Regions from separate parts of the Streptomyces sp. NPDC002784 genome, predicted to be linked through region 2. Evidence: riboswitches for the same ligand, from Rfam matches in the RefSeq annotation. Region 2 holds a riboswitch; the other holds the start of a gene.

Region 1 (7,247 bases), on a different contig from region 2:
TGCACGAGGTGCGGTAACCGCAACGCGGAGAACAGCCGCTTCTGTTCCAACTGCGGTGCTCCGCTGCGGGCGGGCGCGGTGCCCGAGCGTCCGTCCGAGACCACCTCCACGATCTCCATCTCCGGTCTCGAGGCCTACGACGCCGAGGCCACCGGCCAGACGCAGATGCCGGCGCTGTCCCCCGAGGCGCAGGCCGCCGTCGAGGCGCTGCCGCTCGGCTCCGCGCTCCTGGTGGTGCGCCGCGGGCCGAACTCGGGCAGCCGCTTCCTGCTGGACAGCGATCTGACCACGGCCGGCCGTCACCCGCAGAGCGACATCTTCCTGGACGACGTCACCGTCTCGCGTCGGCACGTGGAGTTCCGCCGGAGCCCGGACGGCTCGTTCACCGTGGCCGACGTGGGCAGCCTGAACGGCACGTACGTCAACCGCGAGCGGATCGACCAGGTCGCCCTGTCGAACGGTGACGAGGTGCAGATCGGCAAGTACCGGCTGGTCTTCTACGCGAGCCAGCGAGGCTACTGACCCTTCCCCGGAGAAGGTCCATGCTTCACACACCGAGCGGCGGTGCCGGACACGGCACCGCCGCCACGGACAGCGGGCTGATGAGCATCGGCACCGTGCTGAGCGTGCTGCGCGACGAGTTCCCCGAAGTCACCATCTCCAAGATCCGTTTCCTGGAGTCCGAGGGACTCGTCGAACCGCAGCGGACCCCTTCGGGATACCGCAAGTTCAGCGCCGACGACGTCGAGAGACTCGGCCATGTGCTGAGGATGCAGCGGGACCACTATCTGCCCCTGAAGGTGATCAGGGAGCACCTGGACGCCATGGAGCGCGGCGAGGCCGTCGCGCTGCCCACCGTGGGCCGACAGCGCGACGGAGAGGCGGGACCGGAGCTCTCCGAGGCTCCTACGGCGGCCCGGATCGGGCGGAGCGAGCTGCTGGCCGCCGCGGAGATCGGCGAGCGGGAGCTCGAGGAGTGGGAGTCGTACGGGCTGATCGCCCCGCTGCCGGACGGGGCGTACGACGCCGAGGCGGTCACCGTGGCCTCGCTCGTCGTCGAACTGGGGCGGTTCGGGATCGAGCCGCGGCATCTTCGGGCGATGAAGGCAGCCGCGGACCGGGAGGCCGGCCTCGTGGACCAGGTCGTGGCACCGCTCAGACGCCATCGCAACCCGCAGACCAGGGCCCATGCCGAGGCCCGTACGAAGGAGCTGGCGGGGCTCACGGTGAGGCTGCACGCGGCGCTCGTGCAGACCGCGCTCGGGGTACGGCTGCCCTGACCCGGAGGGCCTGGGCAGTCCGGATGGACCGCCCGTTTCCTGCCCGACTACCCAAACGTCCCGGGCACGGCCTAGGGTTGCTGTGTGAACGAGCTCGATGTCGTAGGTGTCCGGGTCGAAATGCCCTCCAACCAACCGATCGTGCTCCTGCGCGAAGTGGGAGGCGACCGTTACCTCCCCATCTGGATCGGGCCGGGGGAGGCCACGGCCATCGCCTTCGCCCAGCAGGGCATGGCTCCCGCACGACCGCTGACCCACGACCTGTTCAAGGACGTGCTGGAGGCCGTCGGCCAGGAGCTCACCGAAGTGCGCATCACGGACCTGCGTGAAGGCGTCTTCTACGCCGAGCTGGTGTTCGCCAGCGGCGTCGAGGTGAGCGCGCGTCCCTCCGACGCCATAGCACTGGCCCTGCGCACCGGAACGCCGATCTACGGCAGTGACGGCGTGCTGGACGACGCGGGGATCGCGATTCCGGACGAGCAGGAGGACGAGGTGGAGAAGTTCCGCGAGTTCCTCGACCAGATCTCGCCCGAGGATTTCGGCACGAGCAGCCAGTGAGACGGCCCGGGTCCCGGCAATTGCCAGCGGCGAGTGAGAGCGTCCTGCGGCCCGCTCCGAGCGCATTCGGCTAGCCTTTCCCCGCGGTGGGGTACGGGAAACCACTCCTAGGGTGATTATCACTCGGCGTGCCGAGTGTGGCGATCGTTGACGCACCCCTGGTGACTGCCTACCGTCGAGAAGGCAGGTCAAGGACGGAGGTCGGCGTGAGAAGCAGCGGCGACGGTACGGCTGGGGGTGCCCCCGGACGCGGTCTCGGGGAGAGCGGTCCGTACCCTCCCCCGAGCTCACGACTCCGCTCCGGCGGGGGATACCCCCAGCCGGGTGGTGCGGCCGACCGCGCCCCGCAGCGACCGACGGCGGCCGTGCCGAGCGGCGGAGGGGCGACGTCCATGACGTGCGAGCAGATCGGCTACCGGGGCCCGACGGCCTGCGCGGCGGCCGGCATCACCTATCGGCAGCTGGACTACTGGGCTCGTACGGGGCTCGTCGAGCCGAGCGTGCGGCCCGCACACGGGTCGGGGACGCAGCGTCTGTACAGCTTCCGGGACGTCGTCGTCCTGAAGATCGTCAAGCGGTTCCTCGACACCGGTGTCTCGCTCCAGAACATCCGTACCGCGGTGCAGCATCTGCGGGAGCGGGGCTTTCGTGACCTGGAGCGCATGACGCTGATGAGCGACGGCGCCACGGTCTACGAGTGCACCTCGCCCGACGAGGTCCACGCGTTGCTCCAGGGCGGGCAGGGAGTCTTCGGGATCGCCGTCGGTGTGGTGTGGCGGGACGTGGAGAGCGCGCTGTCGCAGCTGCATGGGGAGCGTATCGACACCGGGGAGACGCTGGTCGGCCCCAACCCGGCGGACGAGCTGGCGCGGCGGCGGAACCGGGCGGTCTGAGGACGGCTCCGCCGCGTGGGCGGTGCGGGGCGGCGTGGAGGCCGCTCGGGGGCATTGTCAGTGGCGTAGGGCAGCATCGGACATGTGAGAAACACGCCCACGATCCTGCATCTCGACATGGATGCCTTCTTCGCCTCGGCGGAGCAGGCGTCCAAGCCGAGTCTGCGCGGAAAGGCGGTCATCGTGGGCGGGCTGGGGCCGCGTGGTGTGGTGGCCACCGCGTCCTACGAGGCCCGGGTCTTCGGGGTGCATTCGGCGATGCCGATGGCGCAGGCCCGGCGGCTCGCGCCGAACGCCGCGTATCTCGTGCCGCGGTTCGGGTTCTACCGGTCGATCAGTGAGCAGGTGATGGCGCTGCTGCGGGCGCTGTCGCCGCTGGTGGAGCCGTTGAGTCTGGACGAGGCGTTCGTCGATCTGGAGGCCGGGGGAGCGGCCTGGGACGAGGCGTCGGCGCGGCTGGCGGGGGCGAAGCTGCGGGCGGACATACGGGCGGTCACCGGGCTGACCGGGTCCGTGGGGCTCGCCGCGTGCAAGATGCTCGCGAAGATCGCGTCCGAGCAGGCCAAACCGGACGGTCTGGTGGTGATCGAGCCGGGGAGCGAGCGGGCGATGCTGGGGCCGATGCCGGTGCGGACCCTGCCGGGGGTGGGGCCGGCCACTGGGGATCATCTGCGGCGGGCCGGGATCCACACGGTCGAGGAGCTGGCCGAGGCGGGCGAGGACGAGCTCGTGCGGATGCTGGGGAAGGCGCACGGGCATGCGTTGTACGCCATGGCGCTGGCGCGGGACGAGCGGCCGGTGGTGGCTGAGCGGGAGACGAAGTCGGTATCCGTGGAGGACACGTACGACGTGGACATCCATGACCGGGTGCGGGTGGGGCTGGAGGTGCAGCGGCTCGCGGATCGGTGTGTGCGGCGGTTGCGGGAGGCGGGGTTGTCCGGGCGGACCATCGTGCTGAAGGTGCGGCGGTACGACTTCTCCACGCTGACTCGGTCCGAGACGTTGCGGGGGCCCACGGATGATCCGGCGGTCGTGCGGGAGGCCGCGGGGCGGTTGCTGGAGTCGGTGGACACGACGGGGGGTGTGCGGTTGCTGGGGGTGGGGGTCAGTGGGCTGGCCGACTACACGCAGGAGGATCTGTTCGCGCAGGCCGCGGGGGAGCGGGGTGCGGAGGATGTGGGGGAGGACGGGGCCGGCGGGGCCGGCGGGGTCGGCGGGGCTGGGGTTGTGGGGGCGGTTGCGGAGGTGGGGGCGGCTGTCGAGCGGCGGTGGGCTGCTGGGCATGACGTCCGGCATGCGGAGTTCGGGCATGGGTGGGTGCAGGGGAGTGGGGTGGGGCGGGTGACTGTGCGGTTCGAGACGCCGGAGTCCGGGCCGGGGCGGGTGCGGACGTTTCGGGTCGATGATCCTGAGCTTGTTCCTGCGGAGCCGTTGCCGTTGGTGCCGCGGCGGCCTGGGGTTGCTGTGGATGAGATGCGGGCGTGAGGGGGCGGGGTTGGTGGGGGGGGGCACTCGCCCGCGTTGGCGGGGTGCCGCTGCGCCCACCCGTGCCGCCCCAGCGGCACGACTGCCCGCAGCGGCGGCGGGCTGGGGCGGGGGCGGGGTGGCCGCGGGCCGGGGGTTGTGCGGGCGGTGGGCTGTTAGGGCTGCGGGCAACAGGTTGAGGGCTGGGCGGCTGTGCGGCAACGGGGCGCGTGGGCTGTGGGTTACACGGCATGCGAATTGCAGCTACGGGCACGCGGCCACGCAACTAGGGGGCCGAGGGACGCGGCCGCTCCGCTGCGGGCGTGCCGCAGGCACTGGGCGGCGGGGCGCGGCCAACCAGCTGCGGGGGGCGGAGGGAGGCGGAGGCTTAGCTCCTGGGGCTGCGAGGGGGTGCCCGGTTGCGGGTTGTGGGGTTGTCGGGTGGGCGGTTGCGTCGGTGAGAGGGGGGTGGCTGTAGGGGCTTAGGTGTCTGCTTCTTCTGTGCCTGCCAACTTGCCGAAGTCGTGGTCGGGGGGTGTGGGGGAGGTCAGGTCCAGGCCGTAGTGGTGGTAGAGCTGGAGTTCCTGTTCCGGGGAGAGGTGGCGGCCTACTCCGAAGTCGGGGGCGTCCTTGATCAGGGAGCGGTCGAAGGGGACGCGGAGGGTGCCGTCCACCAGTTCGCTGGGCTCCAGGGGGACGAAGGCGTCCCTGCTGAACAGGCCCGTTCGTATGGCTGCCCACTCCGGTACGCCGGTGGCATCGTCGAGGTAGACCTCGTCGATGGTGCCGAGCTTCGTACCGTTGCGGTCGAACGCCTTGCGGCCGATCAGGTTGCGCGGATCGATGTCGGTCTGCACGTGCCCTCCACTTGGTCGCAACTCATCCGTAAGCACTACGAAAGAGCACATTCGGGCGCGCGGCCACTCGAACGCCTGGCCGTTGACCTCGCTGGTAGGCTGACAGCGGCTGCTGACCCCGTGCGGGAGAGTCCTCCGGACACCATCCGGAGGCGCCGAAGGAGCAAATCCTCCCCGGAATCTCTCAGGCCCACGTACCGCACGGACGAGGTCACTCTGGAAAGCAGAGCGGGTGTCGACGGCTTCCGCTCTCACCGACGGTGAAAGCCGGGCGCCCTCGTGCCCCCGGTGAAGCTCTCAGGTTGAGATGACAGAGGGGGAGGCCGTCCGGGTACCCGTGCCGTGGTGCCCCTCGAAGGTCGTGTCGACCAGGAGGCCTCCGCAATGACCGCCTACCGCATTCCGCTCTCCGAGCTCGAACAAGGGATCCCCTTCGAGCAGCGTCACATCGGTCCTGATCATGAGGCTCGGGCCAAGATGCTCGCCCAGGTCGGCTACGGCTCGCTGGACGAGCTGACCGCCGCCGCGGTGCCGGACGTGATCAAGAACGCCGACGCCCTCGACCTGCCGGGCGCGCGGAGCGAGGCCGAGGTGCTCGCCGAGCTGCGGAGCCTTGCGGACCGCAACCAGGTGCTCGACTCCATGATCGGGCTCGGTTACTACGGCACCTTCACGCCGCCGGTCATCCTGCGCAACGTGATGGAGAACCCGGCCTGGTACACGGCCTACACGCCGTACCAGCCGGAGATCTCGCAGGGCCGCCTGGAGGCCCTGCTGAACTTCCAGACGATGGTCGCCGAGCTCACCGGGCTGCCCACCTCCGGCGCCTCGCTGCTCGACGAGGGCACGGCCGCCGCCGAGGCCATGGCGCTGTCCCGGCGCATGGGCAAGAACAAGAAGGGCCTGTTCCTCATCGACGCGGACGCCCTTCCGCAGACCATCGCCGTGATCCAGACGCGGGCCGAGCCCACGGGCGTCGAGGTGGTCGTCGCCGACCTGAGCGAGGGCATTCCGGCCGACATCGCCGCGCGCGAGATCAACGGCGTGCTCATCCAGTACCCCGGCGCCTCCGGTGCCGTACGGGACATCAAGCCCGTCATCGAGCAGGCCCATGAACTCGGGGCGCTGGTCACCGTGGCCGCCGATCTGCTCGCGCTGACGCTGCTGACCTCCCCCGGCGAGCTGGGCGCGGACATCGCGATCGGCACCACGCAGCGCTTCGGTGTGCCGATGGGCTTCGGCGGTCCGCACGCCGGTTACATGGCCGTGCACGAGAAGTTCGCGCGCAGCCTGCCCGGGCGGCTGGTCGGGGTGTCCGTGGACGCCGACGGCAACAAGGCCTACCGGCTCGCGCTCCAGACGCGTGAGCAGCACATCCGCCGGGAGAAGGCGACCAGCAACATCTGTACGGCGCAGGTGCTGCTCGCCGTCATGGCCGGCATGTACGCCGTCTATCACGGGCCCGAGGGGCTGAAGAGCATCGCCCGGCGGGTCCACCGGTACACCTCGATCCTGGCCGCGGGGCTCACCGCCGGCGGAGTCGAGGTCGTGCACGGCTCCTACTTCGACACGCTCACCGTGCGGGTGCCCGGTCGGGCCGCCGAGGTCGTCGCGGCCGCGCGGGACAACGGCGTGAACCTCTGGCCGGTCGACGCCGACCACGTCTCCCTCGCCTGCGACGAGACCACCGGCCGGGCCCAGCTCGCCGCGGTGTGGAGCGCCTTCGGGGTGGACGGGGACGTCGAGGCGCTGGACGCGCGGGCCGAGGACGCGCTGCCCGAGGCGCAGCTGCGCGGGGACGAGTTCCTGGCCCACCCGGTCTTCCACCAGTACCGCTCCGAGACCGCGATGCTGCGCTACCTGCGCCGCCTCGCCGACCGTGACTACGCGCTCGACCGCGGCATGATCCCGCTGGGCTCCTGCACGATGAAGCTCAACGCGACGACCGAGATGGAGCCGGTCACCTGGCCGGAGTTCGGCCAGCTGCACCCCTTCGCCCCCGCCGAGCAGGCGCAGGGCTACCTCACGCTCATCCAGGAGCTGGAGGAACGTCTCGCCGAGGTCACCGGGTACGACAAGGTCAGCCTCCAGCCGAACGCCGGCTCGCAGGGTGAGCTGGCCGGTCTGCTCGCCGTCCGCGGCTACCACCGGGCCAACGGCGACGAGCAGCGCACCGTCTGCCTCATCCCGTCCTC
Region 2 (7,247 bases):
AGAAGAATGCATGTGCATTTACCTTGGGAAGGGCTGACATGAAGATCGGCATCATCGGCGCGGGTCAGATCGGCGGCAACCTCACCCGGCGGCTGACCGCTCTCGGCCACGAGGTCTCCGTCGCCAACTCGCGCGGGCCGCACACCCTCAATGAACTGGCCACGGAGACCGGGGCGAGGGCGGTCCGGGTGGAGGAGGCCGCGCGCGGCGCCGAGATCGTCGTGATCACCATCCCGGTCAAGGCCGTACCGGACCTGCCCGCGGGCCTGCTCGCCGAGGCGGCGGAGGGCGTCGCCGTCATCGACACCGGCAACTACTACCCGAAGCAGCGGGACGGGAAGATCGCCGGGATCGAGGACGAGGGGCTGACGGAGAGCCGCTGGACGGAACGGCAGATCGGCCACCCGGTGATCAAGGCGTTCAACGGCACCTACGCCCAGGACCTGCTGGACCGCCACCGCCCGGCCGGCGACCCCGACCGGATGGCCCTGCCGGTGGCCGGTGACGACGAGGCGGCGAAGGCGAAGGTCCGCGCCCTGATCGACGAACTCGGCTACGACACGGTGGACGCGGGCGGGATCGACGACTCCTGGCGCCAGCAGCCCGACACCCCCGTCTACGGCCTGCGGGCCGGAGTCGAGGGGGTCACCAAGGCCCTGGCGGAGGCGTCCCCGGACCGCAAGCCGGAGTTCCGGGCCTGAGCCCTCGCTCGGCGGCGACGACCCCCTCGGATCACACCTCGTCGGCCCACGCGCGCAGCGCCGCCCTGCTCGCGAAGTCGGCGACGTTCCGGTCCAGGGGGTCGTCGGTGTACTGGTGGAAGCGCCACTTCGCCTTGATGCGGGGCTTGCCCGCGGTGACGTAGTCGGCGATCCAGAGGCCGTCGCCGGCGTAGGAGGTGCGGTCGATGTTGAGCCAGAAATTCCGGTTGCAGTACAGCACGACCGGATTGTTCGGCCGCAGCTCCTTCACCTTGCGGATGAACAGGTCCTTCTCCGCGTTGGACGCATGGGTGCCGTCGCTGGTGCTCTCCCAGTCGACGGCGAGGATGTCGCCCGCCTTCTCCGGGGCGTGCTTGACGAAGTACTGCGCCTGGGCCGTGAGGTTGCCCGGCCACAGGAAGTGATAGAAGCCGACCACCAGTCCCGCCTCACGGGCACGCTTGGTCTGGGCCGCCAGTTTGGGGTTGACGTACGAGCGCCCCTCCGTCGCCTTGACGAAGACGAAGGACAGACCGTCCGTGTCATAGGCCGACGACTGGTACGAGCTGACGTCAATGCCGCGAAGCATCGTGGACTCCCTGAAGTGTGCGTGGGGGGACGGGAGTTGTTGATGCCCCGGTGGTCCGCGACGGGAACGTTCAGCATTCGATGATGTTGACCGCCAGTCCGCCCCGCGCCGTCTCCTTGTACTTCACGCTCATGTCGGCGCCGGTGTCCTTCATCGTCTTGATGACCTTGTCCAGGGACACCTTGTGCGAGCCGTCCCCGCGCATCGCCATCTTCGCCGCCGTGACCGCCTTCACCGCGGCCATGCCGTTGCGCTCGATGCACGGGATCTGGACCAGGCCGCCGACCGGGTCGCAGGTCAGGCCCAGGTTGTGCTCCATGCCGATCTCGGCCGCGTTCTCCACCTGCTCCGGGGAGCCGCCCAGCACCTCCGCGAGGGCTCCCGCCGCCATCGAGCAGGCCGAGCCCACCTCGCCCTGGCAGCCGACCTCGGCGCCGGAGATGGAGGCGTTCTCCTTGAAGAGCATGCCGATCGCGCCGGCGGCGAGCAGGAACCGGACCACGCCGTCCTCGTCCGCGCCCGGCACGAAGTTGATGTAGTAGTGCAGGACCGAGGGGATGATGCCCGCGGCGCCGTTCGTCGGGGCCGTGACCACCCGGCCGCCCGCCGCGTTCTCCTCGTTCACCGCCATCGCGTACAGCGTGAGCCACTCCATCGCGTGCGCCAGCGGGTCGCCCTCGGCCCGCAGCTGGCGCGCCGACACCGCGGCCCTGCGGCGCACCCGCAGTCCGCCCGGCAGGATCCCCTCCCGGGACATGCCGCGCGCCACGCACGCCTGCATCACCCGCCAGATCTCCAGCAGGCCCGCGCGGATCTCCTCCTCCGTGCGCCAGGCCCGCTCGTTCTCCAGCATCAGCGAGGAGATCGAAAGACCCGTCTCCTTCGTCAGCCGCAGCAGCTCGTCACCGGTGCGGAAGGGGTACTTCAGCGCCGTGTCGTCGAGCTTGATCCGGTCGGCGCCCACCGCCTCCTCGTCCACGACGAAGCCGCCGCCGACCGAGTAGTACGTCTTCGCGATCAGCTCGGCGCCCTGGGCGTCGTACGCCCGGATCGTCATGCCGTTCGCGTGGTACGGCAGCGTCTCGCGCCGGTGCAGCACCAGGTCGTCGTCGAAGGAGAACGCGATCTCGCGCTCGCCCAGCAGCGACAGCCGCCCCGTGGACTTGATCGACTCGACCCGCTCGTCCGCCCCCTCCACGTCCACCGTGCGCGGCGAGGCCCCCTCCAGCCCGAGCAGCACCGCCTTCGGCGTGCCGTGGCCGTGCCCGGTCGCGCCCAGGGAGCCGTACAGCTCGCAGCGGACCGAGGTGACGCCCTCCAGCAGCCCTTCGTTGCGCACGCGCCGGACGAACATGCGGGCCGCACGCATCGGGCCGACCGTGTGGGAGCTCGACGGGCCGATGCCGATCGAGAACAGGTCGAAGACCGAGATGGCCACGGGAACTCCTCCGAAAAAGGGCGGGGGCACACGTCCTCGGGTGCCCCCACCAGGGAACTACTACTTGCTCAGGCCGGGGTACAGCGGGTGCTTGTCCGCCAGGGCCCGGACCCGGGCCTTGAGCGCCTCCGCGTCGTAGGACGGCTTCAGCGCCTGTGCGATCACGTCCGCGACCTCGGCGAAGTCCTCGGCGGTGAAGCCGCGGGTGGCCAGGGCGGGCGTGCCGATCCGCAGACCGGAGGTGACCATCGGCGGACGCGGGTCGTTCGGGACGGCGTTGCGGTTGACCGTGATCCCGACCTCGTGGAGGCGGTCCTCGGCCTGCTGTCCGTCCAGCTCGGACTCGCGCAGGTCCACCAGGAGCAGGTGGACGTCGGTGCCGCCGGACAGGACGTTGACCCCGGCCTCGCGGGCGTCGGCCGCCGTGAGCCGCTCGGCGAGGATGCGCGCACCCTCCACCGTACGCCGCTGCCGCTCCTTGAAGTCCTCCGAGGCGGCGACCTTGAAGGAGACCGCCTTGGCCGCGATCACGTGCTCCAGCGGACCGCCCTGGAAGCCCGGGAAGACGGCGGAGTTCAGCTTCTTCGCGAACTCCTTGCCCCGGGCGAGGATGATGCCGCCGCGCGGACCGCCCAGGGTCTTGTGGGTGGTGGAGGTCACGACATCGGCGTACGGCACCGGGTTCGGGTGCAGCCCCGCGGCCACCAGGCCGGCGAAGTGCGCCATGTCGACCCACAGGTACGCCTCGACCTCGTCGGCGATCCGCCGGAACTCCGCGAAGTCCAGCTGGCGCGGGTACGCCGACCAGCCGGCGATGATCACCTTCGGGCGGTGCTCCTTGGCGAGCCGCTCGACCTCGGCCATGTCGACCAGACCGGCGTCGTCGACGTGGTAGGCGACCACGTTGAACTGCTTGCCGGAGAAGTTCAGCCGCATCCCGTGGGTCAGATGGCCGCCGTGGGCCAGGTCCAGACCGAGGATGGTGTCGCCGGGCTGGGCCAGCGCGAACAGCGCGGCCTGGTTCGCGGAGGCACCGGAGTGCGGCTGGACGTTGGCGTACTCGGCGCCGAACAGCTCCTTGACCCGGTCGATGGCGATCTGCTCGGCCACGTCGACGTGCTCGCAGCCGCCGTAGTAGCGGCGGCCCGGGTAGCCCTCGGCGTACTTGTTGGTGAGGACCGAGCCCTGGGCCTCCATGACCGCGACCGGCGCGAAGTTCTCGGAGGCGATCATCTCCAGGGTGGACTGCTGGCGGTGCAGCTCGGCGTCGAGCGCGGCGGCCACGTCCGGGTCGAGCTCGTGCAGGGGCGTGTTCAGGACGGACATGCGTCTACGACTCCTCAGCCGGCGGAAAAGGCGGTGTACTCGTCGGCGGAGAGCAGGTCGGCCGACTCCTCCGTCACGCGGACCTTGAACAGCCAGCCGCCCTCGAAGGGGGCCGAGTTCACCAGCGAGGGGTCGTTGACGACGTCCTCGTTGATCTCGGTGATCTCACCGGCGACCGGGGAGTACAGGTCGCTGACCGACTTGGTGGACTCCAGCTCGCCGCAGGACTCGCCCGCGGCCACCGTGGAGCCGACCTCGGGGAGCTGGGCGAAGACGACGTCACCGAGCGCGTTGGCCGCGTACTCCGTGATGCCGACCGTCGAGACGCCGTCCTCGGCGACCGACAGCCACTCGTGCTCCTTGCTGTAGCGCAGCTGCTGGGGGTTGCTCATGGCCTGAATTCTCCTGTACGCGGGGGAGTGCTGATGAAGGGGGGGACTGCGGAAGGCGTGCGTGATCAGCGAAAAGGTGCGCCGGGTCACGCCCGGTGGCTACTTCCGGCGCTTGTAGAAGGGCAGCGCCACGACCTCGTACGGCTCGTGGGTGCCCCGGATGTCCACGCCGACGCCGGCCGTGCCGGGCGCCGCGTGCGCGGCGTCCACGTAGGCCATGGCGATCGGCTTGCCCAGCGTGGGGGAGGGGGCGCCGGAGGTGACCTCGCCGATGACCTGGCCGTCGGCGACGACCTGGTACCCGGCGCGCGGGACGCGGCGGCCCTCGGCGATCAGGCCGACCAGGACCCGCGGCGGGTTGCCCTCCGCGCGCTCGGCGGCCTCGGTGAGCGCCTCGCGCCCCACGAAGTCGCCCTCCTTCTCGAACTTGACCACCCGGCCGAGACCGGCGTCGAAGGGGGTCAGCGAGGTGGTGAGCTCATGGCCGTACAGCGGCATGCCCGCCTCCAGCCGCAGGGTGTCCCGGCAGGACAGACCGCACGGGATCAGGCCGACGGGCGCGCCCGCCTCGGTGAGCGCCTGCCACAGCTTCTCGGCGTCGGCGGGCGCCACGAACAGCTCGAAGCCGTCCTCGCCGGTGTAGCCGGTGCGCGCGATCAGCGCCGGGACGCCCGCGACGGTGCCGGGGAGCCCGGCGTAGTACTTCAGGCCGTCGAGGTCGGCGTCGGTGAGCGAGCCGAGGATGCCGGGGGACTGCGGGCCCTGTACCGCGATCAGCGCGTAGGCGTCCCGGTCGTCGCGCACCTCGGCGTCGAAGCCGGCGGAACGATCCGCCAGCGCGTCCAGCACGATCTGGGCGTTGGAGGCGTTGGCGACGACCATGTACTCGGTCTCGGCGAGCCGGTAGACGATCAGGTCGTCGAGGATGCCGCCGTCGGCCCGGCAGATCATGGTGTAGCGGGCGCGGCCGACGCCGACGGAGGCGATGTTGCCGACGAGGGCGTAGTTCAGCAGCCGGGCGGCCTCCGGGCCGGTCACGGTGATCTCGCCCATGTGGGAGAGGTCGAAGAGCCCGGCCTTGGTGCGCACGGCGGTGTGCTCGTCGCGCTCGGAGCCGTAGCGCAGCGGCATGTCCCAGCCGGCGAAGTCGGTCATCGTCGCGCCCAGCGAGCGATGCAGGGCATCGAGGGCGGTACGGCGGGGTTCGGAACTGCTCATCGGACGGTCGTCTCCCAGGGCATGACGGCGAGGTCTTTCCTCCCCATCTGTCATCGGAACCTGAGAGGTTCGTCATGACCACGCGGGCATGACTTGCACCTTGGGTGGGACCACCGGCAAACGGCGGTCCGCTTTTCAGATGTGCCTCGCCCGCGCGGTAACGGGGCCTGAGAGATTCAAGGGAGGGACTTGCTCCTTCGGCGCCCCAGCTGAAGGCTGGGAACTCTCCCGCGCGGATTCGAACGGCCGGTATGCAGTTGGCGCGGCCATCATTGCATGACCGGGGCGTCCGTGGGCAGGCCGCTTCTGTAACCGGCTTGTGGCGGTACGCACACGAAAACGCGAGAGATCGCCTATTACCTTCTCTTTACGTTCAGTGGGGAGGGGAGATCCCGACCCGGAGGAGGACGATCACGGTGAACAGGACCACGGCGTACGCGACCACGTCGGGCCTGGCGCTGCCCGAGCAGCCCGCGGCCCCGGCGCTCGAAGCCCGCGGCACGCTGCCCGCAGCCGTCGTCCGCGACCTGCGCGAACGCGACGGCCGCAGCCCGCACGCCCTGCTCTTCGGGCCCCGGGACCTGGTCGTGATCACCGGCCTGCCGGGCAGCGGCAAGTCCACGCTGATGCGGCGGACCGTGAAGGGCCCGCGCATCGACTCCCAGGACACCCGCGACCGCTGGGACGCCCGGATGCCGGGCTTCCTGCCGTACGCGGTCTACCGGCCCCTGGTCCGGCTCGCGCACTACGCCGGTCTGTGGCGCGCGCTCCGCTCCGACCAGGGAGTCGTCGTGCACGACTGCGGCACCCAGGCCTGGGTGCGCGGCTGGCTGGCCCGCGCGGCGCGGCGCCGGGGCGGCACGCTGCATCTGCTGCTCCTGGACGTCACCCCGGACGAGGCGCTGGAGGGCCAGCGCGAGCGCGGGCGCGGTGTCTCGCGGTACGCCTTCCTGCGGCACCGCTCGGCGGCGGGCCGGCTGCTGCGCGCGGTGGAGCAGGGCGAGCTGCCGCCGGGCTGCGGTTCGGCGGTCCTGATCGACCGGCCCGCGGCGGGGGCGCTGCGGCGGATCGGCTTCACGGGCTGACCCCGGGCGGCCGGGCAGGCGCTAGCCTTTTCAGCCACATCAGTGGTTCACGGCAGGCGGTCAGACAGATGGACTTCCCGGCGGATCTCCCCGCGGACTTTCCGGCGCAGGCACACCCCCATCCGCACGGCGGATGGCCCGGCAACGAGCTGGAGGAGGTGCTCTCCGCCTCCCTCGGCGTCCCCACCGCGGGCGGCCGGATCATCGAGGTCCTCGGCCGCAGCTTCCTGTGGGTCCCGCTGCCCTCCGGCGGCGGCCCGCACAGCGGCCCGCTGGACCTGCCCACGCTGGAGATCGAGGGCCAGGCCTATGTCCCGGTCTTCAGCTCCGAGGAACAGTTCCGCCAGGTCGTCGGCTCGCACATGTCGTACACGATCGCCCCGGCGGTGGAGTTCGCCCGCGGGCTGCCGCCGCAGGTGGGCATCGCGGTGAACCCGGACGGCGTGGTGGGCATCCCCCTTCCGCCGCCGGCGGTGGCCGAGCTGTGCCGCGTGGGCC

The links. Region 2 has a riboswitch for glycine ahead of gcvT (glycine cleavage system aminomethyltransferase GcvT). Riboswitches for the same ligand answer to the same signal wherever they lie in the genome.
Region 1: another riboswitch for glycine. It lies ahead of gcvP (aminomethyl-transferring glycine dehydrogenase); the one in region 2 lies ahead of gcvT (glycine cleavage system aminomethyltransferase GcvT).

The regions. Positions count from the first base shown of each region.
Region 1 covers NZ_JBSFVD010000003.1:553,875-561,121, reverse strand. Annotated here, with positions in the region: gene ACWD1Z_RS09855 (FHA domain-containing protein) at 1-522, shown strand, start outside; gene ftsR (transcriptional regulator FtsR) at 543-1,280, shown strand; gene ACWD1Z_RS09845 (bifunctional nuclease family protein) at 1,365-1,838, shown strand; gene ACWD1Z_RS09840 (MerR family transcriptional regulator) at 2,045-2,731, shown strand; gene ACWD1Z_RS09835 (DNA polymerase IV) at 2,816-4,216, shown strand; gene ACWD1Z_RS09830 (PRC-barrel domain-containing protein) at 4,678-5,052, opposite strand; glycine riboswitch at 5,166-5,262, shown strand; gene gcvP (aminomethyl-transferring glycine dehydrogenase) at 5,437-7,247, shown strand, end outside.
Region 2 covers NZ_JBSFVD010000024.1:23,994-31,240, forward strand. Annotated here, with positions in the region: gene ACWD1Z_RS30455 (NADPH-dependent F420 reductase) at 24-701, shown strand; gene ACWD1Z_RS30460 (glycoside hydrolase family 25 protein) at 733-1,290, opposite strand; gene ACWD1Z_RS30465 (L-serine ammonia-lyase) at 1,361-2,728, opposite strand; gene glyA (serine hydroxymethyltransferase) at 2,789-4,054, opposite strand; gene gcvH (glycine cleavage system protein GcvH) at 4,069-4,446, opposite strand; gene gcvT (glycine cleavage system aminomethyltransferase GcvT) at 4,546-5,664, opposite strand; glycine riboswitch at 5,702-5,809, opposite strand; glycine riboswitch at 5,810-5,905, opposite strand; gene ACWD1Z_RS30485 (AAA family ATPase) at 6,081-6,749, shown strand; gene ACWD1Z_RS30490 (enhanced serine sensitivity protein SseB) at 6,818-7,247, shown strand, end outside.